Linked DNA regions of Niabella yanshanensis. The protein of the gene in region 2 interacts with the protein of the main gene of each other region in a pairwise test. Links are inferred from orthologs where the notes say so. Each region holds a gene or a part of one and is shown on either strand. Other genes may lie near its edges.

Region 1 (8,200 bases), 4.6 Mb from region 2 along the record:
TTATTGAGCGTAAACAACTTTTTATGGCCAAGTATATTTTTGTTACGGGCGGCGTAACATCTTCTTTAGGTAAGGGAATTATTGCAGCCTCTTTAGCCAAGCTGTTGCAGGCAAGAGGTTTCAGGGTTACCATCCAGAAGTTTGATCCATATATTAATATAGATCCCGGCACCCTTAATCCTTACGAGCATGGCGAGTGCTATGTTACCGAAGATGGCGCCGAAACAGACCTGGACCTTGGTCACTATGAGCGTTTTTTGAATATTTTCACCTCGCAGGCCAATAACGTAACCACGGGCCGTATTTATCAAACCGTTATTAATAAGGAAAGAGAAGGCGCTTACCTGGGTAAAACCGTGCAGGTGGTACCGCATATTACCAATGAGATCAAGCGCCGGATGATGGAGCTGGGCACTACGGGGGAGTATGATATTGTGATTACCGAGATCGGGGGTACTATCGGCGACATTGAGAGTCTGCCATTTGTGGAAGCTATCCGCCAGTTGCAATGGGAGCTGCCCGAAGAAGATACGGTTGTGATACACCTGACTTATATCCCCTACCTGAAAGCAGCAAAGGAATTAAAAACCAAGCCTACCCAGCATAGCGTAAGAATGTTAAGCCAGGAAGGTGTGAGCCCGGATATTATTGTGTGCAGGACAGAAAAGCCATTAACTCCTGAGCTAAAAAGAAAGATAGCCCTGTTCTGTAATGTAAAGCAGGAAGCTGTGATCGAAGCAACGGATCAGTCAACAATCTACGAAGTTCCGTTGGCCATGTTGCGTGAAAAACTGGACCTGACCTGTTTGAAAAAAATGAACATGGCAGATTACCCCGAACCCGAACTTTCCAAATGGCGCACTTTCCTGGATAAATTAAAGTATCCCAAAACAGTTGTACGTATTGGCCTGATTGGTAAGTATCTTGAGCTTCAGGATGCCTACAAATCTATTCTGGAAGCGTTTGTACATGCGGGCGCCGTAAACGAATGCCAGGTGCAGATCGTAAATGTACACAGCGAGTATATTACCGATGAGAATGTAGAAGAAAAACTGGCGGGCCTGGAAGGACTACTGGTAGCTCCCGGCTTTGGACTAAGAGGGATTGAGGGAAAAATTACTGCGGTAAAATATGCCCGTGAAAATGGCCTGCCTTTCTTCGGAATCTGTTTAGGCATGCAAATGGCGGCTATTGAATTTGCCAGAAATGTATTAGGTCTGAAAGAAGCTAATTCTACTGAAATGGATGAAAATGCTTCAGAGCCCGTTATCGCATTAATGGAAGAGCAAAAAGAAGTAACCGAAAAAGGCGGTACCATGCGATTAGGTTCTTATGCCTGCTCGGTAAAACCTGGCAGCCTCGCACATACTATTTATGGCGCTGAAAACATTACAGAAAGGCACCGGCATCGCTGGGAATTTAATAACAAATACCTGGATGCATTTGAGAACGCAGGTATGGTGGCCAGCGGTAAAAACCCCGATAGCGGGCTGGTAGAAGTAATCGAACTGCCTACACATCCTTTCTTCATAGGAGTGCAATACCACCCCGAATTAAAAAGTACGGTAGAGAACCCCCAACCCATTTTTGTACATTTTGTAAAGGCTGCTATGGCTTATAGCTCGGTTAATCCACAGGACCGTAAAGTGGAATTAGCTAAAATTTAATTTCCCTTTTCTCATATAATTATTATAAAGGCTCCTGCGGGAGCCTTTTGCTATATAATCACTTAATAAAAAGTCAGAACCCATATATTTGTTATAGATTAAATTGTACATTTAGCCATAAAATCGTTTTTCCCTTTACCGACAAAACTATAACGAAAGCAAGCATGAAAACAATTAACAGGTCCCAACTATTTACAGCAAGTTGCCTTGCATTATTGGTAACCTCTCTATCATTTGGCATACGGGCCGGTATTTTAAATAAACTGGGAGTAGACTTTGGGCTGGATAAGGGGGAACTGGGTACCATTGCCGCCACAGCATTCTGGGGATTTCCTCTTGCTGTCATAATCGGCGGGCTGATTGTTGATGTGCTGGGTATGAAAAAGCTGTTAGTTTTTGCTTTTTTATTTCATTTAATTGGTATCCTGCTCACCATTTTCGCCGGCAAATTCGGTAACCCCTTCTGGTCGCTGTTTTTTTCAACCCTGCTGATAGGTATTGCTAACGGAACGGTAGAAGCGGCCTGTAATCCGTTGGTTACAGCCCTTTTCCCCGAAAACAAAACAACCAAACTCAATCATTTCCATTTGTGGTTTCCCGGGGGCATCGTGCTGGGCACACTTATCGTCTACTTCTTCGATAAAATTGCATTGGGCTGGCAGATTCAGGTAGCTATAATGATTATCCCGGCACTTATTTATGGCTTTTTATTCGCAAAGCAGGATTTCCCTGTTACGGAAAGAGTTGCCAATGGTATCTCTACCGGTGAAATGTATAAATCGCTTGCCAATCCACTCTTTCTATTTATGATCATTTGCATGTTTGGTACTGCAATTACAGAGTTATTTACCGGCCAATGGATTGATGTTTTGCTCAGAAATGTAACGGATAATGCATTATTGGTGCTAACGGTATCCACCGGTGTAATGGTAATAGGGCGGGCTTTTGCGGGGCCTATTGTAGAAAAACTGGCGCCACAGGGAGTATTGTTAATGTCTGCAATACTGGCTACCCTGGGTTTATATCTTTTGGGTAACACCAGCGGTAATATGATTTTCGCAGGGGCTTTGGTATTTGGTGCCGGTGTTTGTTATTTCTGGCCAACCATGTTGGGATTTGTAGCCGAATACCTTCCTAAAACCGGCGCTGTAGGATTGAACCTTATGGGAGGTGCCGGTATGTTCGCCGTATCTATTTATATGATGTTTATGGGCGGGGTTTATGATAAATATATTGCGGAGAAACTACCTCAGGGCGCCGACATGAAATTGTATAATTCGGCCGAAGCTACGGAAGAAATGAAAACTGCCCTGAATGAAGCGAATAAGGCAGCCGGACCCGAAATCATTAATACAACTTTAATAATTCCCGTAATTCTAATAGCGGCTTTTATAGGCCTTAACCTATATATGCGCAAAAGAAGACAACTGGCGTTGTAAAAAATAACCAGGCCCACTGGCCTGATCAAAGATTGATCAATTAAAAAAAACAGAGCAATGAAGTCCACAACACGAGCCCAACTCTCCGTAATGATGTTTCTCCAGTTCTTCATCTGGGGAGCCTGGTTTGTAACCTTAGGGACTTTTTTAGGTACCAATCTTCAAGCAAATGGGTTGGAAATTGCTAACGTATTTTCCACCCAATCATGGGGTGCTATCATTGCGCCTTTTATTATTGGCTTAATTGCAGACCGTTTTTTTAATGCCGAAAGAATTCTGGCAGTTTTGCATTTGGCGGGGGCGGTTCTGATGTATATGATGTTCAATGCAGAAAATGTTGCTGTATTTTATCCGTATGTATTTATATACATGGTGTTGTATATGCCCACCCTTGCCCTAGTAAACTCAGTCTCTTTCAGGCAAATGAAAAACCCCGAAAAGGAATTTTCATTTATAAGAGTATTTGGAACATTAGGCTGGATCATAGCTGGTCTTATCATCAGCTTGCTTGACTGGGATAACAGCAATGCGGAAACCGGTGCATTAAAAAACACATTTATGATGGCGGCTATTGCTTCCGCAGCATTAGGATTATTTAGCTTTACTTTACCGAAAACACCCCCTGTAAAAAATGCTGAAGGCAACAAATCATTTACTCAGATAATTGGATTAGATGCGTTGAGCTTATTAAAGGATAAAAATTTCCTGACATTTTTCATTGCATCAGTGTTAATATGTATTCCCCTGGCGTTTTATTATCAAAATGCCAATCCGTTTCTTACAGCTGTCGGCCTTGAAAATCCTACCGCAAAAATGGCAATCGGCCAGGGTTCCGAATTATTATTCCTTTTACTGATTCCATTCTTATTTAAACGATTTGGCTTTAAGAACACCATTTTGATAGGTATGTTAGCGTGGGCGGTAAGATATTTACTTTTTGCGTATGGCAATGCCGGCGAATTATCTTTTATGCTAATCATAGGTATTGCCTTACACGGTATTTGTTATGATTTCTTTTTTGTATCAGGACAAATTTATACAGATGCCAAAGCAGGCGAAAAATATAAAAGTTCTGCCCAAGGGTTGATAACACTGGCTACCTATGGCGTAGGTATGTTGATTGGCTTTTGGGTAGCGGGTTTCGTAACCGAACATTACAAAACTGCATCCCCGGCTGACAGCTTCTGGCAAAATGTGTGGCTGGTACCCGCTGGTATTGCCGCAGTGGTTTGCTTCCTGTTTTCGGTAATTTTCAGAAACGATAAAAAAACAGCTACTAATGCATAGCAGAAGAAACATGCTTAAAACATTAGCTGCCGGCTCTGTTGCCGCCAGCCTCTCTCCATTAACTACATTTGCGAACGAAGAAAAATCAATGTATAAGCTAAAAGGAAATATTAACCATAGTGTATGCCAGTGGACTTTTGGCAAAGTTCCCCTGGAAGAATTATGCGTAACCGTAAAGAAAATGGGACTTAACGCCATCGACCTGCTGGCACCCAAAGATTGGCCTGTTATTCAAAAGCACGGCATCACCTGCAGCATGTGTTATATACCGGGTAAAGTAAGCCTGGTAGATGGATTTGCCGGAACTGAATTTCATGCGGGGCTGATTAAGGACTACGAAGAAGGCATCCCCCTTGTAGCCAAAGCCGGTTATAAAAACCTGATCTGCTTCAGTGGTAACCGCCGGGGCATGGATGATGAAACAGGCTTGAAAAACTGCGTGGAAGGTTTAAAAAAGATACTGCCTCTTGCCGAGAAACATAAAGTAGTATTGGTAATGGAACTCCTGAATAGTAAGGTAGATCATAAGGATTATATGTGTGATCACACTGCCTGGGGCGTAGAGCTTTGCAAGCGGTTAGGTAGCGAAAATTTTAAGTTATTATACGACATTTACCATATGCAGGTAGATGAGGGCAATGTGATTGCGAATATAAAAGCCAATCACCAGTACATTGCTCATTATCATACAGCAGGCGTTCCGGGCCGCCATGAGCTGAACGATAAGCAGGAACTTTACTACCCTGCTATTATGAACGCCATCCTGGAAACAGGCTTCAAAGGTCACGTGGCGCAGGAGTTTATTCCAACCGGTAAAACAGACCAGGAACGTTTTAAAGCGTTGGAGCAGGCAGTGCAGATTTGTGATGTGTAGAGGAAAGATAGTCAATAGTGAATGGTGAATGGTCAATTGCTGGTTAACGGTAACTAAGCGAAAACATAGTATTAAGAAGGATTCTATTAAAACTTTGAAAAATGGATAGAAAAGATTTTTTAAAAATGAGCGGCGGCGCTGCACTGGGCATGGCGCTGGCCTCCTGTGGAGCAGGCGGTAAGTCTACAGGCAACCGTGGCACCATCAAAAACCTGGGTATACAATTATACTCGCTGCGCGACGACTTACCTAAAGACCCGAAAGGCGTATTAAAAAAGCTGGCTTCATTTGGCTATAAGGAAATTGAAAGTTACGAAGGCGCTAATGGTATGTTCTGGGGCATGTCTAATACCGACTTCAAAAAATATATGGACTCGCTGGGATTAACCATTGTAAGCAGCCATTGTGACCATAAAAAAGATTTTGAACGAAAAGCAGCCGAAGCGGGAGCTATTGGTATGAAATACCTGATTTGCCCGTGGCTGGGTAAACAACGCAGACTGGATGATTATAAAAAAGCAGCCGAAGATTTCAACAAAGCCGGAGAGATCTGCCAGAAAAACGGAATCCGCTTTGCCTATCATAACCACGACTACTCTTTCAGAGTACAGGATACTCAATATCCGCAGGACATTTTAATGAAGAATACTGATCCGGCACTGGTAGACTTTGAAATGGATATGTATTGGGTAGTTACTGCCGGTCAGGATCCCATAGAGTGGATGAAGAAGTATAAATGGAGATTCAAACTCTGCCATATCAAAGACCGCAAAAAAGACACTCCTTTCAAAGAAGGAGAACCGAACCAGAGCTGTATCGTAGGAAAGGGATCTATTGATTATAAACCCATATTGGCACAGGCCAAGAACCTGGGCATGCAGCGCTATATTTTGGAGCAGGAAGCTTACGAAAAAGCGCCATTGGATTGTGTGAAAGAAGGAGCTGCTTATTTAAATAACCTGGTGTTTTAATCGAACGTTATAAAAAGTAAATGAAAGCTGTCGCCATCTAAGCGACGGCTTTTTACTTTATAGGCGGTAAGAACATTATCAGAACTAAAAAAGCCAGGCTTGATGGCCTGGCTTCAGTATAGCTGGTGAAGTAAATTTACTTATTTAAGCGCTTTAATAATCTCAATAAAATCCAAAGCTACTAATGACGCACCTCCTACAAGGCCGCCATCCACATCAGGAGAAGCAAAGATTTCCTTTGCATTATTGGCTTTTACACTACCGCCATATAAGATAGATATTTCATTGGCTACGTCGGCACCATATTGTGCAGCCAGCACCGAACGAAGGTGTGCATGCATTTCCTGGGCCTGCTCGGTAGAAGCAGTTTTACCCGTGCCTATTGCCCAGATGGGTTCGTAAGCAATTACTACTTTTTGAACATCTTCAGCAGATAAATGGAATAAAGACTCCTTCAGTTGCGTTTCTACAAAACTGTTCTGGGTGTTCGCCTCCCTGATATCCAAAGACTCGCCACAGCAGAAAATCGGAGTCATATCTTTTTCCAGTAAAAGATTCACTTTCTCAGCCAATACCTGGTTCGTTTCACCAAAGTACTCTCTTCTTTCGCTATGACCTATAATGCAATGCTTGATATGGATGGAATCTAACATATCTACAGACACTTCACCGGTGTAAGCACCTGATTTTTTATTGCTGCAGTTTTGCGCTGCTATATAATAATTCTTTAAAGTAGTTGTTTTTTCCTTTGCCATGATCAGGTAAGGAAAAGGAACCGCGAAAATAACTTCATGGTTTTCTTTACTTCCCAGGTCGTTTTCTAAAATACCTGCCAGCAACTGTTGTCCTTCTGTATAAGTTAAATTCATTTTCCAGTTTGCTGCCGCAATTTGCTTTCTCATTTTTAAAAATTGTTTTTATCGTTTATTGTAAAGTTCTGTCAATATATTTTTTTGTGCGTCACTTAACACTCCTCCCTTTAACCGCATCCAGGCATCGGCATCTTTTAGCGCTTTATCCAGCTTGTATACACATTCCTCGTGCTTGAGTACACCTTCTTCTCTGTAGCGCCGGGGTAAACCGCCCGATCCTGATTCGAATCCCCAGCTAAAATTAGGAATTATTTTCGGAGTGAGTCCGTTTCCAAACACATGAGCGCTCACGCCCACCCATGTTCCTGTATTAATAGATGTATTAATGGCGGTGCGGCTAAAATCACCCATAAGTACCCCTCCTTTTTTCTGACCGGTCACAATAATAGCATCAGGTAACTGATAGTCAACATTGCCGATATTATTCTTCATATTGCTGCTACTGGTGCCTGCGCCGAAATTACACCACTCCCCTATCACCGAATCGCCGATATAGCCATCATGTCCTTTATTCGAGTTGGCGAAGAATACCGTATTCTTCACCTCCCCGCCTATTACACAACCCGGACCAATAGTAGTTGCCCCATAAATAGCCGCCCCCATTTTCACTACTGCATGCGCTCCAATATAGATAGGCCCGCGTAAGCAAACTCCTTCCATCACCTGTGCGTTTTTAGCTATAAAAATAGGACCTTCCTCCGCATTGAGTATAGCATGCCTTACAACGGCGCCTTTTTCGATGAAAATATTTTCGGGGGCTATTAACCTGTTGGAGGGATCAACCGGTTGAAGAACGCAGTTTTGCTTCAATACCTCATAATCATACAATAATGCCTCCTTGTTAAACAGGTTGATTTGTGTAACAGTCTCAAGCAGTTTAAAATCTGATGGTTCCAGGCTGGCTATGGGCCGAAGGCTCTCCAGATCTGCTGATTGCATTATACAGCCCGCCAGCATTTTATTATCCTCCGCAATAACAGACTGGCCGGGCCGCAGCATCTTTATCTGTTCAACCAGTTCTTTACAGGGCAATAGATTGGCAGCTATAATATACTTGACAACACCATTGGCAATTGCTTCTAAAGAGACT
Region 2 (8,068 bases):
CTCGTGCTAAAAACGATTCAGGAAATTGCAGCCGGACAGCCTGCTATTCTGACAGGAGATTTTAATGCCCATCCTCATGATGAACCCATTCAGATACTTACCCGTAAGAGCCACCCGCAACACCTTATCAATAGCCAGGATATCTCAGCAACGCCCCATTACGGTCCTATGGGTACCTTCAACGGCTTCACTAACAAGGAGCTCGCCGATACACCGATCGACTTTATATTCCTGAAAGGCCGATGGAAAGTCAGCCGCCATGCGACCCTCTCTCCCACCTGGCAAGGCCGCTTTGCTTCGGATCATTTTGCGGTGCTAGCGACTTTGGAGGCACCTCAGGCACCTGACCAGTGAATTCAGAAATTAGGAGCCAACTAAAAGTGACCTAAGCTTCGAAAAGTTGCTTACATCAGCGTTGAAATGGATACCAATTAAAAAAGGTATAACCGCTGTAGTTATTGCAAATTCAAAGTTTCGAATATGGTTGAAACAAGTTGTTATAAATGTCATGCTAAAAATATTTAATCCGTCATATGAATTGTCAAAATGTTTATTCGTTTTATATTTACCTGTACTGGCTCCAATCTATGCGGCTTATTAAATAAAAGGAAAACACTACGTTGATTATAACAAGTATTACTACTCCAAGAACAATCCAACCGCCTATTTTATTTTTTCGTTTGGGTAATTGTTCAAATTCTTTTACATACTCCTTCCATTTATCTGTATGGGCAAAGGCCAAGTAGTTAATTAGAAAAATTATAATGCCCGATATAATTACTAGAGGATGCTTAATATCTATATGAAAATACCGGTTATAAAATATTTTATAATAGAAGCGACTAGCCAAACTTCCGCAACAGCTATCGTAACAGCAGCTTTCCAATCGCTCCAGAACTTTGGGTCGGAAGCTAATTCCCAAAATTTGTACAGCTTATAGAACAAATAGTAGTAAGCACTGAAGTCCTCCCATATTTAGTAGCAGCCTAAACTAGAAAATTGGCATTGATGGTCGCTGCCCTTTGCCTCTTCCAAGGTCGAAGTAATAAAGATATTATCGCCCTTTTCATTTAATCTTTTCCCGATATTCATAGCCACATTATTTTAAAGGTGATAAAATAGGGTTGAACAATCGCTATGCCTAAAAAGGCAACTCGAAATAATTTTCGCTTAAAACGAAAGAGACTGAAAACAAGCGAGCAAAAGATTTTTTTTGCTTTGCATGAATCGTTCTGGCAGAGCTGCCAGCCTGACGCGTGTAGGTGTCAGTCTGGTGTTGTAAGCCACCGTAACACCAGAACAGCATTTAGCCTTCGATAATTTTGAGCACGATTGCCGGGTTTTGATAAAAGCAGTGAGCCGTGCTTGCGTGTAGGATGAATGTAAAAAACACACTATCTGTGCCTGGAGTGCTGGTTCGAATCCCGTAAAAGTCATGTGTCATTAATAGTGGTAACAAGCGTAAAAAAGCGACACTTTTTGACACACGACAAAACAAAAGAGGTTGCAAGTCAATACTTACAACCTCTTTTCGTGCCCGGGACTGGATTCGAACCAGCACATCCTTTCGGACGCCGCCACCTGAAGACGGTGCGTCTACCAATTTCGCCACCCGGGCATTTCCTTGGGTGACTTCAAACAACAGAAATTAATAATATCCTGCGTCTACCTCCCGAATTATCGGGATCGCCACCCGGGCAGCCTGTTTTGGGGTGGCAAAGCTAATGAAAATTTGAATACAAAATACAAATTATACCCCCTGAATTTTGGGTTTATTAAAATCTTCATCTGTACCTGCCGGTCTCATCATCAATGCCTGAAACTGCTTCATACTTTTTTCCATCCCTTCAGTACTGCCATCCAGGAAGATCACATTACCCTTACCGTATTCTGCAAAGTTTTTGATCGCCTCCGTCCACATACTAAATAAAATAAAATTAGTATCCAAATTAGCCTGCCTTAACTCCGTAGCCGCAGAAGACATCCCCTTTGCCACTTCCTCGCGAAAAAGCGCAATACCCTGACCTCTTAATTTAGCCGCTTCACGTTCTGCCTCGGCACTGATCTTAATGGCGTTACCCTCCGCCTCCGCCGACTTGGTCTTTGTGATCAATAAAGCCTGGCCCTCATTTTCCGCAGCAGCTTTCAGGTTATTACTGGCCACCACTTTGCTCATCGAGTCAAGGATCATCTTATCAAAAGTAATATCATTGATCTGCAGATCCTGCAGGTGAAAACCCCACTCCTCCAACGTTTGGTCAATTTCAACTTTTACATATTGCACAATTTCTCTGCGGAGACCTAACACTTCTGCCTGCTTTTTAGTTGCCACAAAAGAACGTACATTACCTTCAATGGTTTTAATCAATGCCTGCATCAGGTCGCGATCGCTGATAAATTTAAAAGCTACTTTCTTGATCGTATCCTCGTCTTCATTCTGTACAGCATATAGTAACATCGCCTTAAAATATACATTGGCCTGATCCTGTGTTACTGCCTGAAATTCTAATTCTACAGAGCGGTTTTGTGTAGATACTCTTTTAAAGAGCTGCTCTATTAATGGAATTTTAAAACGCAAACCCGGGCGGGCTATACGCTGGTATTTGCCAAACATGGTAATAACGCCTATATACCCCTGGTTAATCGTAAACAGGCCGCTAAATACAATGATGAGTAAAACAACCACCCACCAGTAACTTAAAAATTCCATAGTGTTTATTTTTTATAAAAATAGAGATAAATAAATGAATCGGGCAATCACCGGTTTACAACCAGCGGCACCAGCAATCCAGCTGATGATACGTTAGCAGTATTTAAACCACCGGCAAAAGCTCGCCCTTTTCTTCCCATACCTGTACCAGGTTAACCAATACTTCAACCGACTTCTGCATATCCTGCACACTTACATATTCCTGTTTGCTATGGAAAGCCATTTCGCCGGTAAAAATATCCGGGCAAGGCAAGCCCATAAATGACAAACGGGATCCGTCAGTACCACCGCGGGCACTATCCTGCCTGAAATCAACCTCACTGCGCTTCATAGCCTCCTTCACATACTCGCCGATCTGGGGATAGTCTTTCAGCACATCTTTCATATTGCGGTACTGCTCCCTGCTTTCAAAAGTATAGGTAGAGCCGTCATACCTGCCGGTAGCTTGTTTGGCAAACTGCTCTAGTCTCTTTTCGTGAAGCTTCAGCATAGAAGTATCGAAATCGCGGATGATAAATTGAACGACTGCTTTCTCTACGGTACCTTCCATTTGCACGGGGTGCACAAAACCTTCCCTTTCTTCAGTATTCTCCGGGCTAAAAGAATCTTTAGGTAACAAATCCAAAAAAGTACCGGCCACCTTCATTGCGTTCACCAGTTTGCCTTTTGCATAACCCGGATGAGCGCTGATCCCAAAAAACGTTACGGTAACGCCATTAGCACTAAAGGTCTCATCGGTGTATGTCCCGCGTTTACCGCCGTCAAGCGTATAGCCAAAATCGGCGCCCAGCTTTTTCAGATCTACTTCCTCTACACCACGCCCCACTTCCTCATCGGGCGTAAACAATATTTTGATATCGCCATGTTTTACTTCAGGATGTGTAACCAGGTAATTAGCCAGGTCCATAATAATGGCCACCCCCGCTTTATCATCAGCTCCTAATAAAGTAGTTCCGGATGCAGTGATGATATCATCGCCGATACGCTTTTTCAGATACGAATGCTGCCTGATAGAGATCACCTGCGACGGATCATCGGGCAACACAATATCTTTCCCGTCAAAGTTTTTATGAACAATGGGCTTAACACCCGTACCGGAACAATCAGGCGCCGTATCAACATGACTGCAAAAGCAAATCACCGGGACTTTTTTATCCGTATTGCCTGGTATGGTCGCATATACATAACCATGCTCATCCAGTTGCGCATCAGCCACGCCCATCTGCTGCAGTTCATTCACCAGAATACGGCTTAAATCCTTTTGTTTTTCTGTTGAAGGAAAGCGGTCGGCATTGGGATCGCTTTGCGTATCTACGGTAACGTATTTCAGAAAACGGCTCGCAACACTAAAGTCATAATCACTGATCATTCAATAATATTTTATCGGTTATGGGTACTTTCCAGGGTCTTTGCAAATTTAAGGGTTGCATGCTAAAGAAACCAATAAATCCAACCATAAAAAAACCCCAAAGTATCGTCAAATATACCTTGGGGATTTTATATATACAATACTACGAATTAGGGAGTTATAATTAAAGGAGCTTTCCCTTCAATGCCTACTAATTCAAGGTCAAAAATCAAATCTTTACCGGCCAACGGATGGTTACCATCGAGTGTCACCGCGTCGTCTTTAATCTCCGTAACTACCACCTGGAACTGCTGGCCACTTGGGTCACTCATCACTAGTGGCATCCCTACCTCCAACTGCATATCTTCAGGAAAACGATCCTTCGGCATATCGATTAACATCTCGTCGTTTTTGGGACCGTATGCTTCTTCCACGGGTATATTAATGGTCTTCTTTTCACCCACCTCCATACCGGTAACACCATCATCAAAACCTTTGATCACCATGCCACTACCTACTTCAAACTCAAGCGGTTCACGACCTTCAGAGCTATCAAATGTTTCACCTGTAGTCAACTTACCGTGATAATGCACTTTTACTTTATCACCTTTTTTTACTTGTTGCATTGTTTTCTTGTTTGTTGTTTATATGTCAGCTTTCAATTATTGGCCGGGGGCGTCACACAGTTGAACAGCAGTGCAATACCCAACACGAAATATATCAAAAGCTGTCTTCTCTGCAATCGAAGGTAGGCCTTTTTAATTTGCCGCCTGTTTTTTATCAAAAAAGCATACGATATTCGCGCCCATGAATGAGGATCAGTACAGAAAATTACGTATCATTTATATGGGTACGCCTGAATTTGCAGTAACCAGCCTGAACGTCCTTGTGGAAGCAGGTTGCAATGTTGTTGCAGTCATTACAGCTCCCGACAAACCTGCGGGCCGGGGTATGGAATTACAGCAAAGCGCGGTGAAAAAATACGCCGTTAGCAAAAACCTGCCCGTTCTTCAGCCAGAAAAGCTAAAAAATCCTGCCTTTTTAGAGAAATTAAAAGCATTAAAGGCCGACCTGCAGATCTGTGTGGCATTTCGCATGTTACCTGAAGCAGTTTGGAATATGCCTCCCATGGGCACCATCAACCTCCATGGCTCCCTGCTACCTCAATACCGCGGCGCCGCGCCTATTAACTGGGCCGTAATCAATGGGGAAAAAGAAACCGGCGTTACCACTTTCAAGCTCCAACACGAAATAGACACCGGCGATATATTATTGCAGGAAAGTTTTCCCATTAAAGAAACAGATACCGCAGGTACCATACACGACCTCATGATGCATGTTGGGGCTGGGCTACTGCTGAAAACGGTTAAAGGCCTGGCGGATGGCAGCCTCCGGGAAATGCCGCAGCTACTGTCCACTGATCAAACGCTGCGCCATGCACCTAAGATCTTTACTGAAACCTGTGAGATTAACACGACACGAAAGACTGAAGAAATATATAATTTGATACGCGGGCTTTCTCCCTACCCTGCTGCCTTTACATTTTTAAAAGAAAAAAAACTAAAAATCTATCGTGCTGAAAAGTTGCCTGTTGTGCCCGGCGTAGCTGCAGGTGAATTTACTACAGACGGGAAAACTTATTTACACCTTGCCTGCTCCGATGGATCGCTGAACCTGCTCGAAATACAACTGGAGGGCAAAAAAAGAATGCTTATAGAAGATTTCTTACGCGGCTACCGGTTCTAACTTAATTTGGTTGGCCTTTTACAGTACTATCTTTTTAAATCTTTTGAAGCCTTTTTTGTAAAAATGGAATCTTACTCCATTTTTACATATTTTTGCAAAAATGGAATCTTACTCCATTTTTACATATTTTTGCAAAAATGGAATTTAATGATTGAAAGAGCAATTTTACAATCAGCTAAAGAATCTCTAAACCAGTTCAGGGCCCTGTGTGTTACCGGACCCAGGCAAAGCGGCAAGACCACATTAAGCCGGCTTTTATGCCCCGACAAAGCTTATTTCAACTTCGAAAGTCCGGCTACCGAACATCAAGTTCTGAAGAATATTGAAAATTTTTTGAACCAAAACAAAAGGGGCGCCATACTTGATGAAGTACAACGCGTACCTGAACTACTTCGCTACCTGCAGACAGTTCTTGATAAAAGCACTAAACGGGGCCAGTTCATTTTAACCGGTTCTAATAATTTCCTGTTACAGGAACAGATATCTCAATCACTTGCCGGTCGCGCGGGCTATATCTCATTGCTGCCCTTAAGCTATGCCGAGTTAAAAGATGCCCAACTGGCCGAAGATAATTTCTTAAAACATATCCTTAACGGCGGATACCCGGAAATATGGCAGGAAAAGCTGAAACCCGAAATATGGATGAATAGCTATATACAAACTTATGTACAGCGCGACGTTCGCCTACTGAAAAACATTAATAACCTGGCGGCCTTTAACCGGTTTTTATTTTTATGTGCTAATTACGCCGGCCAGATATTGAACAGGGAAGAACTGGCTAAACAGGTGGGGGTAGACACCAAAACGATACTGTCCTGGCTCGGCGTGTTGGAAAGCAGTTACGTTATCTTTTTACTGCAACCCTGGTATAATAATTTAAATAAGCGCATATTAAAAAGCCCAAAACTCTACTTTCATGATACGGGATTATTATGCCGTTTACTGGGCATACCCAATATAACCCACCTGAAAAAACACAATGCCTATGGAGCTCTTTTTGAAAATTGGATCATCAGCGAAATAAAGAAGAACAACACTAACCAGGGGCTATCAGGCGAGATGTATTACTTTAGGGATAGTGCGGGAAATGAAATCGACCTGGTATACGAGAAAGATGGTCAGCCGCTGGCTATTGAAATAAAAGCGGCCCACGCAACTAATGCATCTATGTTTTCAGGAATTCGTTACTGGCAGAAAAATAATTTCTACCATAAGCAAAGCATGCTCGTTTACGGCGGTAATAAAACGGAACCGTTAAACGAGCATACCAGTATTATATCCTGGAGAGATATAGGCGATATCTAAACTCCGGTCTTTAGTAGGTCACCGTTACATTAAACTTATCGGTATTACCAATCTGGAGCTTTTGAGCTGCCGCTTCGCTGATCCGTATATCAAATCCCTCGCTGTATTGAATACCTTTCATTTTGCCTAGCACCTTTGCATACACCACTTTGTTATTGGCCGGATTGGTCAGTTTTACCAGGCTACCAGGAGCCGCATTGTCCATTAGCAAATAATATTTCCCATCATTCCAGCCACGATCTGTTTTAAAAATACCCGAAGCAAAGGTTTTTTCATAAGCCAGGTTGGGATTCACCATCTTCAGGTAATCTGCTTTAAAATAACCAGCCTCGTCAGGCGTAGAGGTTTCAGCATCATTGCGGGCTGTTATTTTTTCCGATACCAGGCTTTCGGCTTTTTGATCTTCTTCTCTTTTCCTCGCGTCTGCTACCGCCCTTTCTGCAGCCGCTGCTTCCTCAGCTGCTTTGTTGGCTTCAGCCTGGGATTTCGCCAACGCCTCCGCTTCTACTGCGGCTACCGAAGGCTGTCCATCAAATGACAGGAACCGGGTTGCAACAAAACCAGTTACAGAGCCATCGGCATTGCGCACTTCTGACCACTCGTCATTTACCTTACGAATATAAGTCAACACTTCTTCGGCCTGCGCCATACCTATCACTTCCTGGTCGGTAGCAGGACCTTTACGGATATTGATGCGGGTGCCGTAGGCGGTGGCTGTTTTGGTAGCTGCAACAGCTTTCGCCGGTTCAGCCTTCTTGCCCCCGGCTTGTAAAAACCTCGAAGCAACGAACCCTTCTACCCCATCTTTGGTACGAATAGAAGTCCATTCGCTATTCACATTTTTTAGCACTTCCACTTCTTCATCCTGCTGCGCTACACCCACCACTTCCTGGTCGGTAGCAGCGCCTTTGCGAATATTAATATTTGTCCCGGAAACAGTAGCCTTACCTATTGCCTTA

Evidence for each region.
Region 1: the proteins of pepT (region 2) and tpiA interact in binary tests that used the Escherichia coli proteins (3 or more experiments, as listed by UniProt). The link is inferred for Niabella yanshanensis from one-to-one orthologs.

What each region holds. Positions count from the first base shown.
Region 1 is NZ_CP139960.1:4,845,154-4,853,353, reverse strand. The notes cover bases 5,260-8,200. They hold tpiA (triose-phosphate isomerase), read right to left. Parts: upstream 7,141-8,200; coding sequence 6,379-7,140; downstream 5,260-6,378. Other genes in these bases: U0035_RS20170 (putative sugar nucleotidyl transferase), read right to left, coding at 7,156-8,200; U0035_RS20180 (TIM barrel protein), read left to right, coding at 5,369-6,238; U0035_RS20185 (hydroxypyruvate isomerase family protein), read left to right, coding at 5,260-5,267. In the rest of the region: pyrG (CTP synthase), read left to right, coding at 24-1,667; U0035_RS20195 (MFS transporter), read left to right, coding at 1,832-3,106; U0035_RS20190 (nucleoside permease), read left to right, coding at 3,164-4,393; more of U0035_RS20185, read left to right, coding at 4,386-5,259. UniProt on the Escherichia coli protein: Involved in the gluconeogenesis. Catalyzes stereospecifically the conversion of dihydroxyacetone phosphate (DHAP) to D-glyceraldehyde-3-phosphate (G3P).
Region 2 is NZ_CP139960.1:197,192-205,259, reverse strand. Bases 1,947-4,755 are described here. They hold pepT (peptidase T), read right to left. Parts: upstream 4,080-4,755; coding sequence 2,814-4,079; downstream 1,947-2,813. Other genes in these bases: U0035_RS00725 (FKBP-type peptidyl-prolyl cis-trans isomerase), read right to left, coding at 4,229-4,684; U0035_RS00735 (SPFH domain-containing protein), read right to left, coding at 1,947-2,710. Also shown: U0035_RS00745 (endonuclease/exonuclease/phosphatase family protein), read left to right, coding at 1-354; more of U0035_RS00735, read right to left, coding at 1,751-1,946; fmt (methionyl-tRNA formyltransferase), read left to right, coding at 4,866-5,804; U0035_RS00715 (ATP-binding protein), read left to right, coding at 5,952-7,109; U0035_RS00710 (SH3 domain-containing protein), read right to left, coding at 7,120-8,068. UniProt on the Escherichia coli protein: Cleaves the N-terminal amino acid of tripeptides.